4 regions of the Arthrobacter sp. AG1021 genome follow, and region 3 is predicted to be linked to each of the others. Evidence: riboswitches for the same ligand, from Rfam matches in the RefSeq annotation. Region 3 holds a riboswitch; each other region holds the start of a gene.
The links. Region 3 has a riboswitch for S-adenosylmethionine ahead of DFO58_RS14810 (O-acetylhomoserine aminocarboxypropyltransferase/cysteine synthase family protein). Riboswitches for the same ligand answer to the same signal wherever they lie in the genome.
Positions count from the first base shown of each region.

Region 1: linked by a shared signal. The riboswitch ahead of DFO58_RS13465 (acyl-CoA dehydrogenase family protein) and the one ahead of DFO58_RS14810 (O-acetylhomoserine aminocarboxypropyltransferase/cysteine synthase family protein) in region 3 are both predicted to bind S-adenosylmethionine.
Region 2: linked by a shared signal. The riboswitch ahead of DFO58_RS07870 (aminotransferase class I/II-fold pyridoxal phosphate-dependent enzyme) and the one ahead of DFO58_RS14810 (O-acetylhomoserine aminocarboxypropyltransferase/cysteine synthase family protein) in region 3 are both predicted to bind S-adenosylmethionine.
Region 4: linked by a shared signal. The riboswitch ahead of DFO58_RS08300 (hypothetical protein) and the one ahead of DFO58_RS14810 (O-acetylhomoserine aminocarboxypropyltransferase/cysteine synthase family protein) in region 3 are both predicted to bind S-adenosylmethionine.

Region 1 covers NZ_RBLB01000009.1:497,371-503,255, reverse strand. Annotated here, with positions in the region: gene DFO58_RS13480 (sugar diacid recognition domain-containing protein) at 211-1,287, shown strand; gene DFO58_RS13475 (glycerate kinase) at 1,297-2,463, shown strand; gene DFO58_RS13470 (alpha/beta hydrolase) at 2,572-3,405, shown strand; SAM riboswitch class I at 3,598-3,688, shown strand; gene DFO58_RS13465 (acyl-CoA dehydrogenase family protein) at 3,740-4,945, shown strand; gene DFO58_RS13460 (acyl-CoA dehydrogenase family protein) at 4,995-5,885, shown strand, end outside.
Region 2 covers NZ_RBLB01000007.1:515,782-521,666, reverse strand. Annotated here, with positions in the region: gene DFO58_RS07885 (methionine synthase) at 1-328, opposite strand, end outside; gene DFO58_RS07880 (putative oxygenase MesX) at 366-1,358, opposite strand; gene DFO58_RS07875 (LysR family transcriptional regulator) at 1,481-2,422, shown strand; SAM riboswitch class I at 2,644-2,734, shown strand; gene DFO58_RS07870 (aminotransferase class I/II-fold pyridoxal phosphate-dependent enzyme) at 2,875-4,191, shown strand; gene DFO58_RS07865 (cystathionine gamma-synthase) at 4,188-5,393, shown strand; gene DFO58_RS07860 (hypothetical protein) at 5,557-5,885, shown strand, end outside.
Region 3 covers NZ_RBLB01000010.1:267,423-273,307, reverse strand. Annotated here, with positions in the region: gene DFO58_RS14825 (iron chelate uptake ABC transporter family permease subunit) at 1-740, opposite strand, end outside; gene DFO58_RS14820 (iron-siderophore ABC transporter substrate-binding protein) at 992-1,963, shown strand; gene DFO58_RS14815 (CoA-binding protein) at 2,039-2,533, opposite strand; gene DFO58_RS14810 (O-acetylhomoserine aminocarboxypropyltransferase/cysteine synthase family protein) at 2,533-3,900, opposite strand; SAM riboswitch class I at 4,012-4,106, opposite strand; gene DFO58_RS14805 (histidine phosphatase family protein) at 4,220-4,780, shown strand; gene DFO58_RS14800 (sigma-70 family RNA polymerase sigma factor) at 4,906-5,403, shown strand; gene DFO58_RS14795 (methylated-DNA--[protein]-cysteine S-methyltransferase) at 5,400-5,885, shown strand, end outside.
Region 4 covers NZ_RBLB01000007.1:631,484-637,368, forward strand. Annotated here, with positions in the region: gene DFO58_RS08290 (helix-turn-helix domain-containing protein) at 1-525, opposite strand, end outside; gene DFO58_RS08295 (DinB family protein) at 727-1,326, shown strand; SAM riboswitch class IV at 1,401-1,514, shown strand; gene DFO58_RS08300 (hypothetical protein) at 1,530-1,796, shown strand; gene DFO58_RS08305 (VIT1/CCC1 transporter family protein) at 1,852-2,955, shown strand; gene DFO58_RS08310 (LOG family protein) at 3,025-4,203, opposite strand; gene DFO58_RS08315 (DEAD/DEAH box helicase) at 4,291-5,885, shown strand, end outside.

The DNA.
Region 1 (5,885 bases), on a different contig from region 3:
CCCGAGCCCGGCGCAGGCAAAGAGTCTGCATCAGCCATGGGACGCAGGAAAGTGAAAACTCCCGCCGGCTGAAGCCGGCGGGAGTTTACGATCATCACTCGCACCTCAAGGAGGTGTGTACGACATTACTGCCCGACTCTGTGCAGAAGCTTGGCTCAGCCTCCACGTTGTCAAAAGACGCGTGGTCAGATGGTGGGTAGACTACCAAGCATGGCGCAGAAGGCAACAGGAAAACTCACCCACACGGTGGCGCTGCGTGTTGTCCAAACCATCGCCCCGCGCGTCGACTACCCGCTGAACATCATGGACGAGCGCGGGATCATCATCGCTTCGTCCGACCCTAAACGGTTGGGGAACCCGCATCCGGACGCGCTCAGGGCCCTGTCGGAGAACCGCACAATTGTCACCGCCCAGGCCGACCCGGTGTCCGGGCAGCTGCCGGGCGTCAACGTGCCACTTTATGCGGACGGCATCGTGCAGGGTGTCGTGGGGGTGACAGGGGCACCGCAGGAGGTTGCGTCGCTGGCCCAGCTGATTTCGCTGACCGTGCAGCTGCTGCTTACCCAGCACGAGGAGCATGTCCGAAGCACGGTGCGCGCCACCCAGATTAGTGACATGCTCTCCGGACTTGTGTCGGGATCCGCGAGCGACGAAGCCTTGGCTGAGCAGCTCGAGCAGCTGGGCTTGAGCGCGCCATGGTCGCTGAGCCTGCTGCTCGACGAGGACGGGCCTGAGCAGTACGAAGCAGCATTGACGATTAACAATGCCCGATGGGTGCTGTCCTCCGGTCCAATCGAGGATCCTGCTTCTGCCCGCGCGATCCTCGGGCCCCCTCGGACACAGCCCAGCGACCTTCTGGTCGACGCCGAGAACCTGCGGACCCTGGGCGCGGTGCCCGCGCTGGTTCCGGCTGCCGGACTTCGCGAGCTCTGGAACGAGGACATGGCGCTGTCGGCGGCCAGAGCACCGGAAGCGTACTGCCGTTCGCTGGCCCGGCGCACGGCCCAGATCAGTGCGGAGCATGCGTTCACGCTGCTGGCGCTGGCCGCCAGTTCGACGCAGTCCGAAGCCATCGCAAGGCTCACGGTCCACCGCAATACGCTGATCCAACGAATGGACCGGATCAAGCAGGTCACCGGCAGCGACCCGCGGGTTCCCGGCGAGCTGATGGCCTTGCTCAACTCCATCTACGCCCGGGTCCGGCTGGGCGAAATGCACATATTCCAGTATTCGAAGCAGCTGAAGTATGGGCTTCGGCCTATAGGACTTGTGGAGGAATCTCCATAGGGTTAATGCATGACCTCAACACCGAACTCTTCGCCGGCCACTGGGTTGCAAATCGCCGTGGTGCCGGATTCCTTCAAAGGCAGCGCTCGCGCCAGCGAGGTCGCCGAAGCCATCAGGACCGGATTCCTCGCAGGTGCCGGCAGCCTGGGCCGTGAAATCTCCGTGACCGCGGTGCCCTTCGCCGACGGAGGCGAGGGAACCCTGGAAGCGCTGATCGACGCGTGGGGCACCGAACCGGTTCCGGTGCAAACCGCTGATGCCTTAGGCAGACCGGTGCAATCACGGCTGGGGCTGTCTGCCGACGGGAAGATCGCGGTGGTCGAAGCAGCCGAAGCAGCCGGCCTGCCGCAGGTCGCCGATGCGCCGCGCCAGCCGCTGTCGGCCACCACCTACGGGCTCGGCGCGCTGGTATCCAAGGCGCTGGACCTCGGGGCCGAGCAAATCATCCTCTGCCTGGGCGGCTCCGCGACCACCGACGGCGGCACCGGTTTGCTTTCCGCTCTGGGCGCCAAGTTCCTCGACGCCGACGGCAACCAGCTGCAATCGGGAGGCGGCCCGTTGAACGAGCTACACAGCATCGATGTCAGCGGGCTGGATCCGCGCGCCGCCGGGGTAGTGTGGCAGATCGCTTGCGATGTCACCAACCCGCTATTGGGCGAGAACGGCGCCGCAGCGATCTTCGGGCCGCAAAAGGGTGCTTCCCTGAAGGATGTCGCAACCCTCGACGCCGGGCTGGGCCGGCTGGCCGATGTGCTGGAAACCGCCACCGGCCGGGTGCTGCGCGACCGAGAAGGCATGGGCGCCGCCGGAGGCCTGGCCTTCAGCCTGGGCAGCTACTTCGCGGTCGACCTGGTCCCCGGGTGGGAGCTGGTCGCCCGGGTGCTGGACGCCCACCGCATCATGGGCGGCGCGGATCTGGTCATCACCGGCGAGGGCCGGCTGGACTCGCAGTCCCTGCAGGGCAAGGTGGTATCCGGGGTACTGCAGGCCGCCGGGGGAGACGTTATCGTGATCGCCGGATCGGTCAGCCTGGAAGACCAGGTTTTGGCCGACGCCGGAATCCTCGCGGCCTACTCGATCGCTCCGGGCCCGGCGAGTTTGGCCGAGCTGTCCGCCGACGCGCTGAAGCTGCTGGAGCGCACCGCGTTCAGCGTCGCACGGACCTACCTGCGCTGAAGCGCTCGCTGTCGCTTTGCGCAAAACCCTTGCCACCGTCGAGGACCGATGCCTAGCGTGGGAGGCAGCGCGGCAACCGCCGCGACCTTCGTCGGAGAAAGGGCCAGCATGGCAACCGTGAAAGTCGGAGAAGAGAACACCACCGATATCGAGCTGTACTACGAGGACCACGGCTCCGGGCAGCCGGTGGTGCTGATCCACGGCTACCCGCTGGACGGATCCTCCTGGGAGCTGCAGACCGCGACGCTGCTCGGCGCCGGCTACCGCGTCATCACCTACGACCGCCGCGGCTTCGGCAAGAGCTCCAAGGCGGCCGTCGGCTACGACTACGACACCTTCGCCGCCGACCTGCACACGCTGCTGGAAACGCTTGACGTGAAGGACGCAGTGCTGGTGGGCTTCTCCATGGGCACCGGCGAGGTAGCCCGCTACCTTTCCACCTACGGCTCGGCCCGCGTCGCGAAGGCCGCCTTCCTCGGCTCGCTGGAACCGTTCATCCTGCAGACCGATGACAACCCCGAGGGTGTGCCGCAGGATGCGCTGGACCCGATGGCCGAGGCCGCCAAAACCGACCGCTACGCGTTCTTCAGCAGCTTCTTCGAGAACTTCTTCAACACCGAGACCTTCCTGGGCAACCGGCTGAGCGAAGAGGCGCTGGCCGCGAACAAGGCCCTGGCCTATGCCGCCTCGCCCTACGCCTCGGTCGCGGCCCAGTACACCTGGACCACCGACTTCCGCGCCGACATCCCGAAGATCGACGTGCCCGCGCTGATCGTGCACGGCACCGCCGACCGGATCCTGCCCGTGGACGTCACCGGCCGGCGCTTCGCCGAGGCGCTGCCCGCCGCCGAGTACCACGAGGTGGATGGCGCCCCGCACGGGCTGCTGTGGACCCACGCCAAGGAGGTCAACGACCTGCTGCTCGGCTTCCTCTCCCGCTAGCCGCAGGGCCCGCCGGGCCCGGGCACTGCGTGCGCCAATATGACGTCGTGCGACGGCTGGATGCTGCCGCGCGCCGTCGCGATCTGGGCCCGGCGCGGGTTCCAAACTCCCAATATGACGCAGTTTTGCGGTGCGTTCCGCCGCGTGACGGGGCGGTTCCCTCCGGCTTCGGCGGCGTGCTTGAATCGGTGCACACCATCCAGAGCGGCTGAGAGACCTGGCTCCGCGACGCCGCAGCAAGCCTGTAATCCGCAGGGAGTGCTAACGCCAGGTTCGATGGAGCCCGGGCCGCGTCCCGGTATCCCTCGGAAGTCCAATTCCAAGGAGCCCGATCATGACCGTCACCGCATTGCCCCGCGTCCCGTACACCGGCACCGCCAGCCAGGCCGAACTGGAGCGCTGGCGCGCCGTCGCCCGCCAGGTTGCCGGCACCCTGGCCGCCGACGCGCTGGCCCGCGACCGCGCCAACAAGCAGCCCTTCGCCGAGGTGCAGCTGCTGCGCGAGGCAGGGTTGCTGGAATTGCTGGTCCCGGCCGAGTTCGGCGGCGCCGGCGGGCACTTCGAGACTGCCTTCGAGGTCATCCGCATCCTGGCCGCCGCCGACGGGTCGATCTCCCAGCTGCTGGCCTACCACTACATCAACCAGTCGGGCATCGCCTTCTACGCCCCGGCCGAGGCGCAGGCCGACTGGTGGCGGCGCACCGTGGCGGGAAGCTGGCTGTGGGGCGACTCGGTCAACCCGGTGGACCCGAACCTGGTGCTGACCCGCGAGGGCGATGGCTACCGGCTGAACGGGGCCAAGCGCTTCTCCACCGGCTCCGGGGTGGGCGAGGTCATCGTCGTCAACGCGGAGGTCGAAGGCAGCGGCGAGCTGCTGGCCTTCGTGGTCCCGCGCGAGGCCGAAGGACTGCGCATCGTCGACGACTGGGACTATCTGGGCCAGCGGCTGAGCGCCTCGAACTCGCTGGTGTACCGCAACGTGCGCATCGAGCCGTCCGACGTGCTGGGCCCGGTCACCGACGAGCCGGTGGCCACCCTGCTCACCCCGGGCATCCAGCTGGCCTTCGCGAACTTCTACCTGGGCATCGCGGAGGGCGCGCTGGCGCGGGGCCGGCAGATCCTGCTGGGGCGCACCAACGCCTGGTTCCTCTCGCAGGCCGAAACCTATTCGCAGGACGTCGTCTTCCAGCGCACCGTGGGGGAGCTGAAGGCCCGCACTGCCGCGGTGGCCGCGCTGGCGGAGAAGCTGGGCCGCCGCTTCGATCAGGTGCTGGGCGGGGCAGTCAGCCAGCCGCAGCGCGCCGAGTTGGCGGTGGCGATCGCGGAGCTGAAGGTCGTGGCCAGCGAGGCCGGCGTGGAGGTCGCCAACCGCATCTTCGAGGTCACCGGATCCTCCTCCACCAAGAGCGACGTCGGGCTTGACCTGTTCTGGCGCAACGTGCGCACGCACTCGCTGCACGACCCGGTGGACTACAAGAAGATCGAGGTCGGCGCCTACTTCCTGCGCGGCGAATCGCAGCCGCTCTCGCTGTACACCTAGACACTGGACGCCTACGCCACCCTGCCTGCAACACCGATTGGAACACCAGATGACTGTCCTGTCCACATCTCGCCTGGCCTGGCTGCGTGAACGCTTCGCCCCGCACTTCCAGGCCATCGCCGACGGCGCCGCCGACCGCGACCGCACCGGCGAACTGCCCTACCGCGAGGTCGCCGACCTCGCCGCCGCCGGTTTCGGCGCGATCCGCGTGCCCGTCTCCCACGGCGGCGCCGGCGCCACCCTGCCCGAGCTGTTCGAACTGCTCACCGACCTGGCCGCCGCCGACTCCAACATCGCCCAGGCGCTGCGCGCGCACTTCGCGTTCGTGGAGGACCGGCTGGTCGCCGCCCCGGGTCCGGCGCGCGATACCTGGCTGGCCCGCTTCGCCGCCGGCCAGCTGGTCGGCAACTCCTGGACCGAGGTCGGAGCGGTGACAGTGGGCGAGGTGGCCACCAAGGTCAGCCCGGACGGTTCCGGCGGCTTCACGATCACCGGCGCCAAGTACTACTCCACCGGATCGATCTTCGCCGACTGGCTTGACACCTACGCGCAGCGCACCGACACCGGAACCCGCGTCATCGCCGCGGTCTCCCGGCACCAGCCGGGCGTGGAGCTGGCCGAGGACTGGGACGGCTTCGGCCAGCGCACCACCGGCACCGGCACCTCCACCTTCACCGGCGCGGCGGTGGAGGAGCTGATCGAGTTCGACACCCGCTTCAAGTACCAGACCGCGTTCTACCAGCAGGTGCTGCTGGCGGTGCTCGCCGGCTCCGCCAAGGCCGCCGAACGCGAGTTCGCCGCGCAGCTGGCGGCCCGCAAGCGCACCTTCAGCCACGCCGCGGCCAACATCGCCGGGCAGGATCCGCAGCTGCTACAGGTCATCGGCGAGGTCTCCGCCGCCGCCTTCGCCGCCGCGGCCACCGTCGAGCGCGTCTCGAAC
Region 2 (5,885 bases), on a different contig from region 3:
CCTTGCGCTCCACTGCGCCGACTACGCTGGGCACGTTGGCCTCGTAGCGGTCGCGGATCAGCACAGTCTGCTTGTTCTCGAAGTCAACACCTGACAGATGCTCGATGAAGGTAGTGACGAAGTGCTGGCGGGTCTGCTCGCCGTCGGAAATGATGTCGATCCCGCGCCGAGTCTGCTCCAGCACCGCGGCGCGCATCGCGTCCTGCTTGCCCTCGGCCAGCGCCGCCCCCTCAAGCTTCCACGGCGACCACAGGGTCTCGGTTTCCGAGAGCCAGGAAGGCTTGGGCAGGCTACCGACGATGGAGGTGGGAAGCAGGGTATTGGTCATAACTGGTCCTTTGAGTTCGTGAGGTGTTCAGGGGTGCTTAGGCGGCGGGGACAGCGTAGCCGGCGGCCCAGGCGTTCAGCAGTTCGCGGTTCGGGGTGATGAAGTGCTCTTCGGTGTACCTGCCCTGGCTTGCGCCCAGGCGGGTACGTTCCTCGCGGTCGTAGGAAACCTGGGTGCGCGAGAAGTCCTGCGCGCCAAGGCTTGGACGGTAGACCGCAGGAGCGGGGGAGTTCGCGTTGTAGATCTCCGGACGGTAGATCTTCTGGAAGGTCTCCATGGTGGCAATCGTGCTGGACAGCTGCAGGTTGGTGTAGTCGTTCAGCAGGTCGCCGCGGAAGTAGAAGGCCAGCGGGGCAACGGAGCCGGCGGGCATGAAGTAGCGCACGCGCAGGCCCATCTTGGCGAAGTACTCGTCGGTCAGCGAGTAGTCGTCCTGCTGGTATTCCAGGCCCAGCACCGGGTGGCTGTTGCCGGTGCGGCGGTAGGTCTTGGAGGTGGAGACGCTGATGCAGATCACCGGCAGCTGCTCGAAGCGCTGGCGGTAGGCCTCCGAATCAAGGAAATGCTGGAAAAGCCGGCCGTGCAGCTCACCGAAATCTTCCGGGACCACCGGCTTGCCGGAAGCGTCGGCAGTTGCCGGCAGCAGCACGCTGAAGTCGTAGTCCCGTACGTAGGAGGAGAAATTGTTGCCCACGATGCCGTGGGTGCTCGTCCCGGTGTACCGGTCCAGGATGCTGGTGTTCAGCACCTCCAGCAGCGGGAAGTCCTGCGCCCCCTGCGCCGAGTCGAAGTGCACGTTGGCGGAGATGATTTCCAGCTGGAGCGTGAAGCGCTCGCCGTCCGGATTGTCCCAGTGCATCAGGGAATTCAGGCGCCGGTCGATCATCGTCAGCGCGTTGCCCAGGTTCTCCCGGCGGTTCTCGCCGTGGGCCAGATTCGCGAAGTTCGTGGTGATGCGCGAACTCTCGGCTGGAGTGTAGTCCTGGTTGAAATCGGTGCTGGAAATGCTGAAGGTCAATGCGTCTGCCATGGCGGCCAATCTGTTGCTCATGGGCCTGGACAGGCCTGAATCAAGTGGATGCCTCCATCATGCAGGGCCTTTTTCGATATCGGGTAACTGGGGCTAACTATGGGTTGATATAGACTCAACCTATGGTTCAAAAGGCAAGCGGCCTGACGCTGCAACAGCTTCGCTACTTCACCGCGGTCGCAACCGAGGGATCGATCTCCGCGGCAGCCGACCTGCTCTACGTGGCCCAGCCGAGCATGTCCTCGGCGATGAAGGAGCTCGAAGCCCGTCTGGGGCGCACGCTGCTGGTGCGCTCGGCCAAGGGCGTGACGCTCACCGTGGAGGGTGCCGAGTTCCTGGGCTACGCCCGCCAGGTGCTCGAACAGGTGCAGCTGCTGGAACATCGCTACCTGGGCCGCCCGCCCTCCCGCCGCCTGCTGGGCATCTCGACCCAGCACTACTCGTTCTCCGTGGATGCGTTCGTGCGCATGGTCCAGGCCAGCGGGGCCGAGGAATACGAGTTCTCGCTGCGCGAGACCCGCACCGAGGAGATCATCGAGGACGTGCGCACGCTACGCAGCGAAATCGGCATCCTCTACCGCAACGACTTCAACCGCAAGGTCATCGACAAGCTGCTGCGCGAATCCCGGCTGGTGTTCCACCCGCTGTTCCTGGCAGATCCGCACATCTTCATCTCGCGCACCAACCCGCTGGCATCCCGCCGGCGCGCCACCTTGGAGGATCTCGAGGACCTGCCGCGGCTGACCTTCGACCAGGGCGCGAACAACTCCTTCTACTTCGCCGAGGAAATCCTCTCCACCCTCTCCAGCAAGCGCGAGATCAGGGTCTCGGACCGTGCGACCATCTTCAACCTCATGATCGGCTTGGGCGGGTACACGATCTCCACAGGCATCATCAGCGACGAGCTGGACCCCTCCATCGTTGCCATCCCGCTGGACATCGACGAGCGGATCGAGATCGGCTGGATCGACCACGCTGCGATTCCGCTGACCGAACAGGCCCAGCGTTACCTTGAGGAAGTGCGCTCGGTGGTCTCTGAGTTCGACGTGCACCTGCTGGGCTGAAACGTCATAGTGCGTCTTCAATTCGTCCTCACGCGACACATATAAACCCCTAATCCCTGGAATCCAGGGGTTTTTGCCTCATTTGGCGCGTCACAAAGGCCATACGGGGCCATGCCCAGCATGACGAAACCGCGACATATGACGGGCCGCGGCGCTGCATGAAGCGTCGGCCGCACTCCCGCTTGCGCCTGGCGGTGCCGGTGCCCAACCATGGAACTACCTACCCATCAAGAGCGACTAAGAGATCTGGCTCGTCGACGTCGCAGCAACCATCGGGAAACCGAAAGGTGCTAATGCCAGGAACGATGGAGCAGCTCCGAGCCGCGTGATGAACCGCGGCGCTGTGCCTCGTACCGTGATGTCCAGGCCGGTAATCGGTCTGGCGCCGGCGGTGCGCGGCACCGTGTTCGGTGCACTCTCTCGTGGACTACACAACGAGAAGGAGTACTGCCATGGCCCAGCCACGAGACCTCGCACAGCAGTCAACCGCGGCGATCCACGCCGGATACACCCCGAGCGGGGACTACCGACCGCTGACCGTGCCGCTGTATTCTTCCGCGGCCTACGAATTTCCCTCGCACGCGGATGCGGTGGAGAAGTTCGCGCTGCGCCAGACGGGCTTCACCTACTCGCGCACCGGGAACCCCACGGTATCGGTATTCGAGCAGCGCGCCGCGGCCCTGGAGGCCGGAGCCTTTGCGGTGGCCACCGCCACCGGCCAGGCCGCCGTGGCGCTGGCGCTGCTGGCGCTGACCCAGGGCCCGAAGCACATCATCGCCTCCAGCCAGCTCTACGGAGGCACGGTTGACCTGCTCACCGATTCATTCAACGACTTCGGCATCCGCATCAGCTTCGTGGACCCGGACGACCCGGCGGCCTGGGAGGCCGCCATTGAAGAAGACACCCGCGCGTTCTTCCTTGAATCGGTCACCAACCCACTGTCCACGCTGCCGGACCTGCCGGCGCTCAGCGAGATCGCCCACCGCCACAACATCCCGGTGGTCGTTGACAACACCTTGGCCACTCCGGCCAACTTCAGGCCACTGCTGCACGGCGCGGACATCGTAGTGCACTCGGCCACCAAAGCCCTGGCAGGCCACGGCCAGGCGCTTGGCGGCGTAGTCGTGGATTCCGGGACTTTCGATTTCTCGGACCCGGCCCGCTGGGCGCAGATCGCTGCGCCGCGGGCCCGCTACGCCGGCACCTCGCTGCTCGAACGCTACGGGGCCGGAGCCTATTCAATGCTGGTGCGTTCCAAGTTCCTGCACGACTTGGGCCCGACCCTGCCGGCGGCCAGCGCCCATGGCATCCTGACCGGCATCGAAACGCTGTCAGTGCGCACCGCCGCGGCGCAGCAGAACCTGCTGCTGCTGGCAAACTTCCTGCAGGCCCACCCCGCGGTGGCGCAGGTGCACCACCCCAGCCGTCCCGGGCACCCGCACTTTGAACGGGCCAAGCGCTTCTTCCCGCGCGGCACCGGCAGCGTGCTGGCGGTGGAGCTGCATGACGAGACCCTGGTTTCCGCGTTCATCGACAGCCTGGAGGTGATTGTGCTGGCCGCCAACATTGGCGACACCCGCACCATGATCGCCCACCCGGCCACCATGACCCACTGTCGTCTCTCCGAAACGCAGCTGGCCGACGCGGGCCTGAACCGCGCGGTGCTGCGGATCTCGGTAGGGCTGGAAGACCCCGCAGACTTGATCCGCGACCTGGACCGCGCGCTGAACGCGGCCCAGGCCGCGACCCGAGAGGAGAGCTTCGCATGAGCGGCTTCAATACGCTGGCGGTGCACGCCGGCCAGGAAAAGGATCCGCACACCGGTGCGGTGATCCCTCCGATCTACCAGACCAGCACCTTCATCCAGGACGGCATCAACGTGCTGCGTGCCGGCCACGAGTACTCCCGCGGCTCGAACCCGACCCGCAACGGGTTCGAAACCCAGCTCACCGCGCTGGAAGGCGGAGCCGCAGGCTTCTCCTTCGCCTCCGGGATCGCGGCGGAAGACGCGCTGCTGCGGGCGCTGCTCGCCCCGGGCGACCACATCGTGCTGGGCGCCGACGGCTACGGCGGCACCAACCGGCTGATCACCCGCCTGCACCACAAGTGGGGCATCACCGCCAGCGCCGTGGACATCACCAACCTCGATGCGGTGCGCGCAGCGCTGCGCCCGAACACCGCGCTGCTGTGGGTGGAAACCCCCTCCAACCCGCTGCTGGGCATCGCTGATCTGGCAGGCTGGGCCTCCGTGGCCGCAGAAGCCGGCGCGCTGCTAGTCGTGGACAACACCTTCGCCACCCCGTACCTGCAGCGTCCGCTGGAATTCGGCGCGCACGCGGTGGTGCACTCGACCACCAAGTACATCGGCGGGCACTCGGACGTGCTTGGCGGCGCGGTGATCGTGGGGGAGCACCTGCACCGCGGGCAGTCGCTGGCCGAGGCCGTGGGCTACCAACAGTTCGCCGGCGGCGCGGTGTCCGGGCCGCAGGACAACTACCTGGCCTCGCGCGGGCTGAAGACCCTGGGCCTGCGCATGGAACGCCACTGCACCACCGCCTCAACGCTGGCCGGATGGCTGGAGGACCGGCCGGATGTCACTCGTGTCTACTACCCGGGGCTGCCCGGGCATCCAGGACACGAGCTCGCCACCCGGCAGCAGCGGGACTTCGGCGGGATCCTCTCGCTGCAGTTGGCTGACGAGGCAGCCGCCCGCGCCTTCGCCGAGTCTATGGAGCTCTTCCAGCTCTCGGTGTCGCTGGGCGGGGTGGAATCCCTGGTCTGCTATCCGCGGGAAATGACCCATGCGTCGTTGATCGGCACCCCGCTGGAAATCCCTGCGAATCTGGTGCGGCTGTCGGTGGGCATCGAGGAAGCCGACGACCTGTTGGGCGACCTGGAACGCGGGTTCGCTGCAGCAGCAAAGGCGTCCAGGGCCGGCAGTATTCAGCACCAGAGCTTTGCTACCGCTTGATCTGCCGTCAGAAGATTGTCCGGTGGTCTTCCGCACCGGAAAGCTCGCGTCGACGGCAAATCGTTGGCACGGCTCAGTTAATTCTCTCCTGTGGTGCGCGCCATGCACGGAATACTGGGTTCCAAATGCGATGATCTCCGGTAACTGTGATTGGGGAACCAAAATGACAACTGCATTCCGGGAGCCGAACAGGTCGCAAAATCCAATGAAAACACTTGGCATCGCGGGTGCGGTGGACATGGTCGGTTTGAACATCACCGTGCTGGCCTTCTTTGCCTTGTGGCTGATTGCCGACAGCGCCGCCATTGGCCGCATGGAATCGGAATCCAGTATTGATCCGGGCCAGATGCTTCCGAACTCGGAATTGATGTGGTTGGCAGCGCACGGTTCCGTGCTGATGGTTGTCGTTCTGGATTTGCTGGCTATTGTGTTGCTGGTCAAGAACACAGGTGTCCTGCAGCATGCCGCCATGGAAAATAGGTCTCATGTCTC
Region 3 (5,885 bases):
AAGCCGATGGCGCCCACCGCGGCGGTGGCCGAAGCAGCCAGGATGGTGATGGCGATCAGCACCAGGATGCGGGTGTTGCGCACGTTCACGCCCAGCGCGGTGGCCGCGTCGTCTCCGAGCGCCAGCCCGTCCAGCGACCGCGCGCAGAGCGCAGCGAGCAGGATTCCGACGGCGGTCAGCAGCGCCAGCGGAACGATGATGGAGGCGTCCCGGCCCTGCAGCGAACCGATGGTCCAGGCGCGCAGCTGGTCGAAGGCCTGCGGGCGCACTAGCGACAGGGCGGTGCCAAGTCCGGTGAAGATCGCGCCGATGGCTACACCCGAGAGCACCAGGCGCACCGGGTCCGAGGAACCCGCGCGGGGACGGCCGATCAGGTAGACCAGCGCTGCGGTGAGCAGGGCGCCGAGGAAGGCGAAGGGGACATAGCCGGCGAACCCCGAGACGCCCAGGAACCCGACCGCGGTCACGATGGCCAGCGAGGCGCCGGCGTTGACACCCAGGATGCCCGGTTCGGCCAGCGGGTTGCGTGTCAGCGACTGGGCCAGCAACCCTGCCACACCCAGCCCGGCGCCGGCGAAGACTGCCAGCAGCGCGCGCGGCAGCCGCGAGGACAGGATGAGGCTGCGCTCAACGGACTCCACGGGATCTGCCAGCGCGGAAAAAATTTGTTGCAGGCTCAGGGATTTTGAGCCGATGGTCAGCGACACGGTGGCCAGAGCGACTAGCAGGACCGCCAGCATCCCGAGAATCAACAAATGTTTGCTCGGTGACTTGCTACGTTGCAAATCATCGGGTGGAGATAAGGTCTTCACGGTGTGGGGGTCGCACTTTCACGCTGAGAATGGTGACTGGAACACCTTATCGTGAATGTTGCAGTAGATGATGCTTACCTATCAAGGTGCGCAACTGAATACGGTATATTGGCGTTGTGAATTTCTTGAACACTCGTACTTCGTGGGGCCGCACCATCCTCGGCGCCACCGCTGCACTCATGGTTGCAGTCACCGCCGGCTGCGGCGCAGCCACCAGCACCTCGGACTCCAACGCCGGTAACAAGGACGTTGCCGTAGGCGGCCAGAGCTTCACGACCGCGGATGAGGAAACCGCCAAGTTCGGCTCGGATGCCGAAGCCGGCCAGTTCCCCCGCACCGTGACCCACGCCAACGGCACCACCGAAATCCAGGCCAAACCGCAGCGCGTGGTCGTGCTGGATACCGGTGAGCTGGACGCGGTGCTCTCCCTGGGCGTCACCCCGGTAGGCATCCCGTCCACCGAGGGCGCGAACTCCGTGCCGAGCTACCTGGCCGACGAGGTCAAGGATGCCAAGACCGTGGGCACCATCCAGGAGCTGAACCTGGAGGCCATCGCCGCGCTGAACCCGGATCTGATCATCGGCTCCCAGCTGCGCGCAGACAAGCTGTACAGCCAGCTCAACCAGATCGCCCCGACCGTCTTCTCCATCCGCCCGGGCTTCCCGTGGAAGGAGAACTTCCTGCTGGCCGGCGAGGCGCTGGGCGAGGAAACCAAGGCGGTTTCCGTGCTGAACGACTACCAGGCCAAGGCCACCGCGCTGAACGAAGACGTCGAGGGCGATCCGAAGATCTCGCTGCTGCGCTTCATGCCGGAGAAGATCCGCCTGTATGCCAACAAGTCTCTGATCGGCGTGATCCTAGCCGACGCCGGATTCTCTCGTCCGGACAACCAGGACATCGACGACCTGGCCGCAGAAATCTCCGCGGAGAACCTGGCGGATGCCGACTCCGACTGGCTGTTCTACACCTCCTACGGAACCCCGGAAGCCACCGGCGAGAAGGCCGCGGTGGAAGGTCCGCTCTGGGGCCAGATGCAGGCGGTCAAGGACGGCCAGGCCATCCGCGTGAACGACGACGTCTGGTTCCTGGGCCTGGGCCCGACCGGCGCCAACCAGATCCTGGACGACCTGCGCGGCTACTTGGTCAAGTAGCGCCGAAAAAGACAACACAGCGGTGCCGCCCTTCATTCAGAAGGGCGGCACCGCCGTGTTCGTCCCGGAGATTCCCTAGGCCAGCAGCTGGCGCTTGGAGGAAATCACGCCGGTGTTGAATCCGGCCAGACGCAGCCCGCCGTGGAAGCGGGCATGCTCGATCTTCACGCAGCGGTCCATGACCACGTTCAGGCCCGCGGCCTCGGCACGGTGGGCCACTTCTTCATGCCAGGTGCCCAGCTGCAGCCACAGGGTCTTCGCCCCGACCGCCAGCGCCTCGTCCAGCACGCCCGGGATGTCCTCGTGCTTGCGGAACACCTCGACCAGGTCCGGGGACTCCGGCAGGTCGGCCAGCGACTTGTACACCGGCTGGCCCAGGATCTCGTCCAGCACCGGGTTGATGAAGTACACCTTGTACTTCGAGGAGGACAGCAGGTAGGTGGCCACGAAGTAGCTGGCCCGCGAGGGCTTGTTCGAGGCGCCGACAATCGCGATGGTCTTGGTGTCGCGCAGGATGTTCAGGCGCTGCGCGGCGCCCGGGCCCTGCCAGGTGCGTTCAGCGGTGCTCATTAGTTCGCTCCCTTCGAAGCGGCGGGAACGGCGCAGGATGCTCCGTCGTAGGCCGGTGCCGCGAAGTCGGACTCCAGCGTGCCTTCCTGCGAGGCGGCCAGCGCCTGGTCGAGGTCCCAGAGGATGTCCTCGACGTCCTCCAGGCCGACCGACAGGCGGATCAGGTCTTCCGGAACGCCGGCGGCGACCAGCTGTTCGGCGCTGAGCTGCTGGTGGGTGGTTGAGGCGGGGTGCAGCACCAGGGTGCGGGCGTCGCCGATGTTCGCCAGGTGGCTTGCCAGCTGCAGCGCGTCGATGAACTTGGCGCCGGCCTCGCGGCCGCCCTTGACACCGAAGCTGAAGACCGAGCCGACGCCCATCGGCAGCAGCTTGGCTGCCTGCTCGTGCTGCGGGTGGGATTCCAGCCCCGCGTAGTTCACGTAGGTGACTCGCTCGTCGGCTTCCAGCCAGGCGGCGACCTGCTTGGCGTTGGAAAGGTGGTTGTCCATGCGCTGGGGCAGGGTCTCCAGGCCCTGCAGCAGCTGGAAGGCCGACTGCGCCGGCAGCGCCGGGCCGAAGTCGCGCAGCTGCTCGCTGCGCAGCTTGGTCAGGAAACCGTATTCGCCGAAGTTGGCCCACCAGGAGACGTTGCCGTAGCTGGCCACCGGCTCGGTCATGGTCGGGAACTTGCCGTTGCCCCAGTTGAAGGTGCCTGACTCGATGACCACGCCGCCCAGGGTCGTGCCGTGGCCGCCGATGAACTTGGTGGCCGAGTGGATCACGATGTCCGCGCCGTGCTCGATCGGGCGCAGGATGTACGGCGGAGTCAGCGTGGAGTCGACCACCAGCGGGATGTCGTGGCGATGCGCCACCTCGGCCAGTCCGGCCAGGTCCGCGATGTCTCCGGAAGGGTTGGCCACGACCTCGGTGTAGACGGCCTTGGTGTTCTCGCCGATCGCCGCCTCGAAATCGGCCGGGTCGTTGGAGTCGACGAAGGTGGTGTCGATGCCGAAGCGGCGCAGCGAGACGTCCAGCTGCGTAATGGTGCCGCCGTAGAGCTTGGCCGAGGCCACGATGTGGTCGCCGGCCTGGGCCAGCGCGGCGAAGGTGACGAACTCCGCGGCCATGCCGGAGCCGGTGGCTACCGCGCCGAGGCCGCCTTCCAGCGAGGCCATGCGTTCCTCGAACGCGGCAACGGTCGGGTTGCCGATGCGCGAATAGATGTTCCCGTACTTCTGCAGGGCGAACAGGTTCGCGGCATCGTCGGCGTCCTTGAAGACGAACGAGGTGCTCTGGTAGATCGGCACCGCGCGGGCGCCGTGCTCGGCATCGGGGGTGCCTCCGGCATGCAGCGCGCGGGTGCGGAATCCAAACTTGTGGTCTGCCATGGTGGCTTTTGACTCCTTGTCGATACGTTCTTGGCCTCCGTGCCGAACACGGAAGCCATCGAGGCAGGAATCCCGGTCAATGTCGCTTGAACGCCGGGTAGGCGGAAAGCAGCTCCATCGTTTCTGGCGGTAGCACCGTATCCACCGGCTGTGGCAGGTTGCTGCGGCGTCATCGAACCAGATCTCTCGGCCGCTCGGGATGGTTGTAACAATCTTCGCAACATGACCGAAAATGACCCAACTATGAGTCGTAACGTTGCGTATTGCTTCCTTCGCCACAGATTCTTCGATATCTTTGCGCTGCGCCTATGCTCGAGTCATGGACACCGCGTTGGCATTGGTACGACATGGACAGACCGACTGGAATCTGGCCGGCCGCTTGCAGGGCCGCACCGACATCGAGCTGAACGACACCGGACGCCACCAAGCGCGCAGCCTGGGGCGCTTCCTGAAGGGCAAAGGCTGGGACCTGCTGCTGGCCTCCCCGCTGGCCCGCGCCCAACAGACCGCCGCGCTGATCGCCGAGCAGCTCGGGGCCGAGACCGGACCGGCGGTGCCCACCCTGACCGAGCGCAGTTTCGGCCCGCTGGAGGGGCGCATCATGGCCGAGGTCAGCGATCTGGAAGCCGCCGAGGTGCAGCACGAACTGGAAACCCACCAGCAGATCCTTGACCGGGCGCTGCCTGCGCTGCTCCAGCTGGTGCAGGAGCACGCGGGGCGCAGGATCATGGTCGTCAGCCACGGCGCGACCATGCGCACCATCCGCGACGCGCTCGCCGGAAGCCGGCAGCCCCAGGGCGTGGAGAACGGCGAAGTGATCGACATCGACCTGAAGCGGCTGGAAGAAATCGCCGCTGACTTGGCTACGGTGCGACTGTAACAGGTTTCCCCGACTGCGCCTCGGCGCCGCGGAGCAAAAAATTTTCGCTGCCGACCTCACAAACCGCGCCTGCGGTACGTTTACAAGGTGAGAGCCCGCAAGGGGAAGCAGCTGCCGGGAGAGCCATGCAGATACCGTTCGAACGGATTGTCCAGGACCATGGGCTGGCCGTGCTGCGTGTGTGCCGTGCCCTGCTGGATGAGCATCGCGCCCAGGATGCGTGGTCGGAAACGTTCCTGGCCGCGCTCAAGGCCTATCCGGATCTGCCGGATGATGCCAACGTGCAGGCCTGGCTGGTCACCATCGCTCATCGCAAGGCCATCGACGAACTGCGCAAGAACCCGTCCGAGGTGTTGGCCGAGGTGCTGCCCGAGACAGAAGCCGGGCAGGCGGGACGGCCCGAAGCCAGGATCATGGATGGAGAACTGTGGCGGGCGGTCAAGGCGCTGCCTCAGAAGCAGCGTTTCGTGATCGCCTACCGGTATCTGGGCGGATTGAGCTACGCGCAGATCGCGCAGGTCCTCTCCGGAACCGAGGCGGCCGCCCGCCGCGCGGGCAGTGACGGAATCAAGAACCTGCGTGCCCATTGGAAACACGCCCAGATGCTGGAGGAGTTGTCATGAGCGAACGGACTGCCGCCGTCCCTGCAACGCGGGACGAAGAACGGATCCTGGCCGAATTGAACAAAAAATTTGTTCATGATGCCCGCCGCCAGCAGTTGATCGAGATCTCCTACCGCATTGTCGACAGCCCGATCGGAGGGCTGCTGCTGGCCTCCACGGAGGCCGGGCTGGTCCGGGTGGCCTTTGAAACCGAGGGGCATGAGCGCATCCTCGATGTCCTGGCGCACAAGGTGGGCCCGCGGATCCTGAAGGACGACAGATCGCTCGACGACGCGGCCAGGGAGCTCGACCAATACTTCTCCGGCGCGCTGCAGGAGTTCAGCCTGCCGCTGGACCTGCGGCTTTCCACCGAGTTCCGCCGGCAGGTGCAACTGGAGCTGGGCCGCATCGCCTACGGGCAGACCCAGAGCTACGCCCAAGTGGCCGAGCACATCGGCAAGCCGAAGGCGGTGCGGGCCGTCGGCTCGGCGTGCGCCACGAAC
Region 4 (5,885 bases), on a different contig from region 3:
GCCGGGGTTTTCCCAGCTGTGCGGTTCCCGCCCCGGAAAGGTCATGGTGTCCCCCGCAGCGAGCTCGACCACCCGTTCGGGCAGCACCAGCGTGAACACCCCGGAGGCCACGTGCAGCACTTCGAGCTCGCAATCCACCGAATACAGTTCGTTCTCCCCCTTGCCCCGGGGTTCCACTTCGGCGCGAATGACCTGGACGCGCTTTTCGCCGCGCGGGGTGACCAGCTTCTCGGTGATGCCCGAGCCTCCCAGCGAGATGCGCGGCGCATCCCCCAGTCGCACCAAAGTCGTGTCCGGTACTTCGAACAGGGTCCCGACCTCGATCCCCAGCACCTCGCAGAGCTTGAGCAGCGTGGAGACCGACGGACTGGTCAAGTCGCGTTCGACGCGGGAAAGAAACCCCTTGGTCAACCCGGAAAGCTCGGCGACCTGGTCGATCGTCATGTGCTGCTGCTGGCGGACGCCGCGCAGCCGTGCTCCGATGTTGATTGACGAGCCTGAGGGTTCGACGGGCAGAGCTTTCATCCGTGGGGCACCTGGACCTGTTCACTCGAAGGATAGGCAGCGACCGCTGGAGTGTACTTCTGCCGGCCGCTCTGCGTCCCCAGTTTACCAATACGCAACTTCCGGCCAACCGGAGCGGAAGAATATGACACCTTGGCTTCGGTGGCTTCCCATTTCCTGAAGCGGGTTCCCCGAACCGTGGCCTGCACCTACACTCGGTCCATGGACGACACCCCGAACAGCACCGCGGCCAGGCTGCGCGAATACCTGAACGACGCGCGGCAGGCAGTCATCTTCAAAAGCCGGCAGCTCGGCGAGGAGCTGGCCCGCCAGCCCATGACCCCCACCGGCACGCACGTGCTGGGCGTCGTGCACCACCTGGCGATCACCGAGTACGGCTACTTCGGTGCGTGCCTCAATCGGCCGGTCAACGACTCCTACGTCCAGCAGCTGCTGGACATCGACGACCCGCAGGCGGATTTCATGCCGCCAGCCGATGCCAGCGCGCAGCAGGTCATCGAGCTCTACCAGCGGGCCATCGCCTTCGCCGAGGCCGGGTTCGACCAGCTGGAGCTCGCCTCCCCGGCCGAAGTCCCCTGGTGGGTCCGCCACCGGCACACCACCCTGGAACATCTCATGGTGCACATGATCGCAGAGACCTCGCGCCATGCAGGCCATCTGGACATCGTCCGCGAGCTGCTGGACGGGCAGGTCGGGCTGCGCGCGGAAGCGCCGAACCTGCCGGACTACACGCCCCGGCAATGGCAGGAGCAGCGCGACCGGCTGCAGCAGACCGCGCAGTCCAAGCGAGGCTCCGACTAGGGCTTCGCGCGGAGTTCATATTACGGAATGAAACTTCACGACTTAATATTGCGGCGGTAGCATCGACACTGTTGCTTCACGAGACGCGGCGCCAAGCTCCGACTGGCCGCGCACCAACCCCAGGTTCATGGGTGGTTCGGATGAAGAAGCGGTCCGGGCATCGACCGATGCGCGGGCAAGAGCTCAGCGAGAGTTGTCGTGTCATGGCATTTTCCGTCCTCCCCATCATCGATCTGCAGACCGGACAGGTGCAGTTCACCGTGCAGGACCGCTGGTACACCCGCTACATTTCAGACCCGGCGCACCTTGAGCGGCTGATCACCCGTTCCTCCCGGCGCCCGGTCTTCGATCCCGCGGCCGGCGAGCTGGTGGTGTTCGTGGCGTCCGCCGGGCAGCCCGATGGGCGCAGCCTTGCTTTTAGGCTTGCCAAATTCCCCGGCACCATCTCGCTGGCTAAACTGAGAGGCTGAACAGAATCCCGGGTTTCGTTGAGAAATCCCAAGCCGTAGGAGAGTCATCCTCGTGATGTCACACAGCCCCACGACTGAGCCCACCCCCGCCCAGATCCGCCGCTGGCGCAAGTACGTTGCGGACGAGGTCGCCGAAGGCGCCATCTACCGCGCGCTGGCCCAGAAGAAGACCGGACAGGAAAAGCAGATCCTGCTGGGACTGGCCGCGGCGGAAGAACGCCATGAGGAATACTGGCGCACCAAGCTCGGGGCGCATGCCCGCCCGGTGCGTCCCTCGCTGCGTCGCAGCTTCCTGCGTTTCCTCGCCCTGAGCTTCGGCTCGGTGTTCGTGCTCGCGCTGGCGCAGCGGGCCGAAAGCAGCACCCCCTACGCGACCGATGCCGACGCGTCGCCGCAGATGGCCGCCGACGAGCAGGTCCACGAGGAAGTCGTCCGCGCCCTGGCCACCGCGGGCCGCGCGCAGCTGTCGGGCAACTTCCGCGCCGCGGTCTTCGGCGCCAACGACGGCCTGGTCTCCAACCTGGCCCTGGTCATGGGCATCGGGGCGACCGGTGTTTCCTCCGGACTGGTGCTGTTCTCCGGCATCGCCGGCCTGCTGGCCGGCGCGCTGTCCATGGCCGCCGGCGAATACGTCTCCGTGCGTTCGCAGCGCGAGCTGCTCACGGCTTCGCGTCCCACTCAGGTGACGCTCACCGCCGCCCCTGACCTGGATTTGGACGCCAACGAACTGGTGCTCATCTACAAGGCCCGCGGCATGACCGACGAGGATGCCGAGCACCGCGCTGCAGAACGCATGGGCTTGTTCACCTGCGACTGCAACCCGTCCTTCTCGCTGAACCCGGAAGCCCGGGCCGAAGAGCTGGCGAACGAGCACGAGGAACTGGGCTCGGCTACCGGCGCCGCGGCGACCTCCTTCTGCCTGTTCGCTTCCGGAGCGGTCATCCCGATCCTTCCCTACATCTTCGGCATGTCAGGCCTGGCTGCGATCATCACCTCGGTGCTGCTGGTCGGCGCCGCGCTGATGATCACCGGCGGCATTGTCGGGCTGCTGTCCGGGGCCTCGCCGATGAAGCGCGGCCTGCGCCAGCTGGCCATCGGCTGGGGCGCCGCCGCAGTCACCTACTGCCTCGGCTTGCTGTTCGGCACCAACGTGGCCTGAGCCCCGCCGGCTCGATGAGCCATTCCCACGGCCGCCGCCTGCTTCACCAGGCGGCGGCCGTTGCCGTTCTCAGAATCTGGTGCGCCGGCGCAGCGACTGCATGCCGCCGATGAATTCCACCGCTTCGGCCACCGAATCGACCAGGGCGATCTTGTCCTCCATGATCTGCTCGGCGGCCAGCGCCTTGAGCAGCTGCCAAGCCGGCAGTGTGCGGGTCCAATGCTCGCGGCCGACCAACACCAGCGGCACCACCCTGGCCCCGGTGGCGTAGTAGTTCTCGCAGGCGTCCTGGAAGATTTCCTGCACCGTGCCGGCGGAACCGGGCAGCACCACGATCCCGCCGTTGGATTGCTCCAGCAGCAGCGCCTCGCGGGTCGCGTTGGCGAAGAACTTGGCGATGTGCGTGGCGAACAGGTTCGGCGGTTCGTGCCCGAAGAACCAGGTCGGAACCCCCAGCGAGGTGCGTTCCGAGGGAAAGCGGGCCTTCACGGCGAGCGCGGTGCGCGCCCAGCCGGTGCGCCGGTGGATCGCGTCCGGTTCCGCCGCCAGCATCTGCAGGGCCGTGGAGATCTCCTCCCGCCCGCGGTCGGCCAGCCAGGCACCGGCGTTCGCCGCTTCCATGGCTCCCGGTCCCCCGCCGGTGGCCACGGCGTATCCGGCGCGGGTCAGCCGCGCCCCGAGGTCCAGCGCCTGCGCGTACTGCTCGGTGCCTCGGCTCAGGGCGTGCCCGCCCATGACTCCGATGATCGGGGTGTCCTTGAAGGCGCCGTCGTAGACCTCGGAGATCAGCGCCTGCCCCACGTGGTGGTCGTGCAGCGTCGCTGCCATCGCCTGGTCGTCGCTCAGCAGCTGGCGCGGACCGTGCTGCTGCGAGTAGGTGTAGATCCGCGCGTCCGGCACATGCTCATAGGTCTGCGTGCTGATTCCCTCGTACAGTTCCTCGGGGGTGTACAGCCCGCGGTCGCTGGTGCGGAAGGGCAGCTGCTCCCCCGAGTCCATGCACAACCCGCCGGTGCCCTGGACCAGGGCGCGGCCGGCTTCACTGAACTGGCAGTCGATGAACAGCGCCTCGGCCAGGTCCAGCGCGGCGAGCACCGTATCGCGCCCGCGCAGATCCACCCGGTGCACCCGCCAGCTGCGGCCGCGGGAGCGCTGGAAACCCAGCGCTTCGGCCGCCAAGCGGTCGAATTCCGCCAGTGAGGTGATGTTGACGGCGCGCGCCGGAAGATACGGCCAGACTTGGGACATGGCTCCACGCTACGTGACAGTTAGGGATTATTCACAGTAGGGGGCTCTCAACTTTCACGACGGGCCAGAACGTGAAACGATTAGCGGATGACTAATGCTGTTCCACCGACCATCGACGCAAGGCACCTGCTGGCGTTCTTGGGCAATGTTCCCTTCTTCCACGGCAAGAAACTCGCCGACGAAGCCAATGCCGTGGTCGATGTTGAATTCGATGAGTCATCGGGGCAGATCGAAGGCACCGTGTTTGCCGGCGGCGAGGACTTTTCGCCCATGGTCCAGCTGCGCCGCGGCGCCGCCGGCTGGGAAATCGACTCCGGCGAATGCAGCTGCGACACCCCCGGCATCTGCCCGCACATCGCGGCCCTGGTGCTGACCTCCAACAAGCTCTCCGGGCTGGCCAAGGTGGCCACCAAGATGGAGGAGAAGGTCGTCACCACCTGGTCCAAGCAGGCAGACACCTGGTACGCCGAACGCGAGCCGCGCCCCAGCGACGGGCTGGTCGGCTCCCCCAACGACCCGGTGGTGCCGATGGCGCTGCAGTTCCTGCTTTTCGACGCCAAGAACACCACCCAGCAGCAGCAATGGATGCCGACCGGCAAGCTGCCGCACGCCACCCACCGCAACCGCCGCTTCCGCCTGGGCGTGCGCCCCATGGTGCGCAACTCCGAGGGCCGTTGGGTGCGCGGCCAGCTGCGCTGGACCACCATTGGCTTCAAGACCTTCGGCTGGAACCTGCTGCGCGCGCAGCACCACTGGTTCTGCAGGTTCGCGGCGATGGCCCGCAGCAACACCCAGACCAACTTCAAGACCGACGAGGACTGGCTGTTCCTGGACGAGTACTCCTCGAACCTGCTCTGGCCGCTGCTCGATGAAGCCCATGAACTGGGCATCGAGCTGATCGGCACCCGCAACGACCTGTCGGTCCTGGTCGGCGGGCAATCCTGGACCGAAATGGTCGCGGACCTCGATGACGAGGACAACCTGCAGGTGCACGGCATCCTGCATGCCGCCGGCCACGACCTGACGCTGGAGGACTACAGCCCCGCCGGCACCATCGGCGACCACGGCTTCTACGTCCAGCTTGAGGACCCTGAGCAGATCCTGATCGCCCCGAGCCTGGACCGCCTCTCCGACAAGCAGCTGAACTGGTACGACTCGCACCAGCGGCTCCAGATTCCGGCGGCCGACCACCAGCTGTTCTTCGATACGGAGTATCCGCGCATGGCCCGCACCTTCGGCGTGCGCAGCATCTCCGAGGCCCTGGTTTTCCCTGAGCTGAAGCCCCCGTTCGTCCGCGCCAAGGTCGACTACAAGGTGGAGCAGACCGAGGAAGGCTCCAAGGAATCGGCCACCCTGGACTTCTCCATCAGCTACCCGGGGCTGGACGACGAGCACAAGCCCCACGACGCGGAGGCGGAGAGTTTCCTGCGCGCAGCGGTCAACGAGGTCTTCGAGCAGGTCATGGGTGTCGGCAACCCCGACTTGTCCCCCAAGTTCTACTCCGGCGAGCAGATGATCGCCTTCGTCTCCGACCTGGTTCCCGCCCTGGGCGCGCTGAAGACCGTCAAGCTGGAGGAAACCGGGCCGCGCCCGGTCTACCGCCAGCTGCGCGAGCTGCCCAAGCTGAAGATCAACGCCGTGGACCACGAACGCAACGACTGGCTGGATCTGGGCCTGCTGAT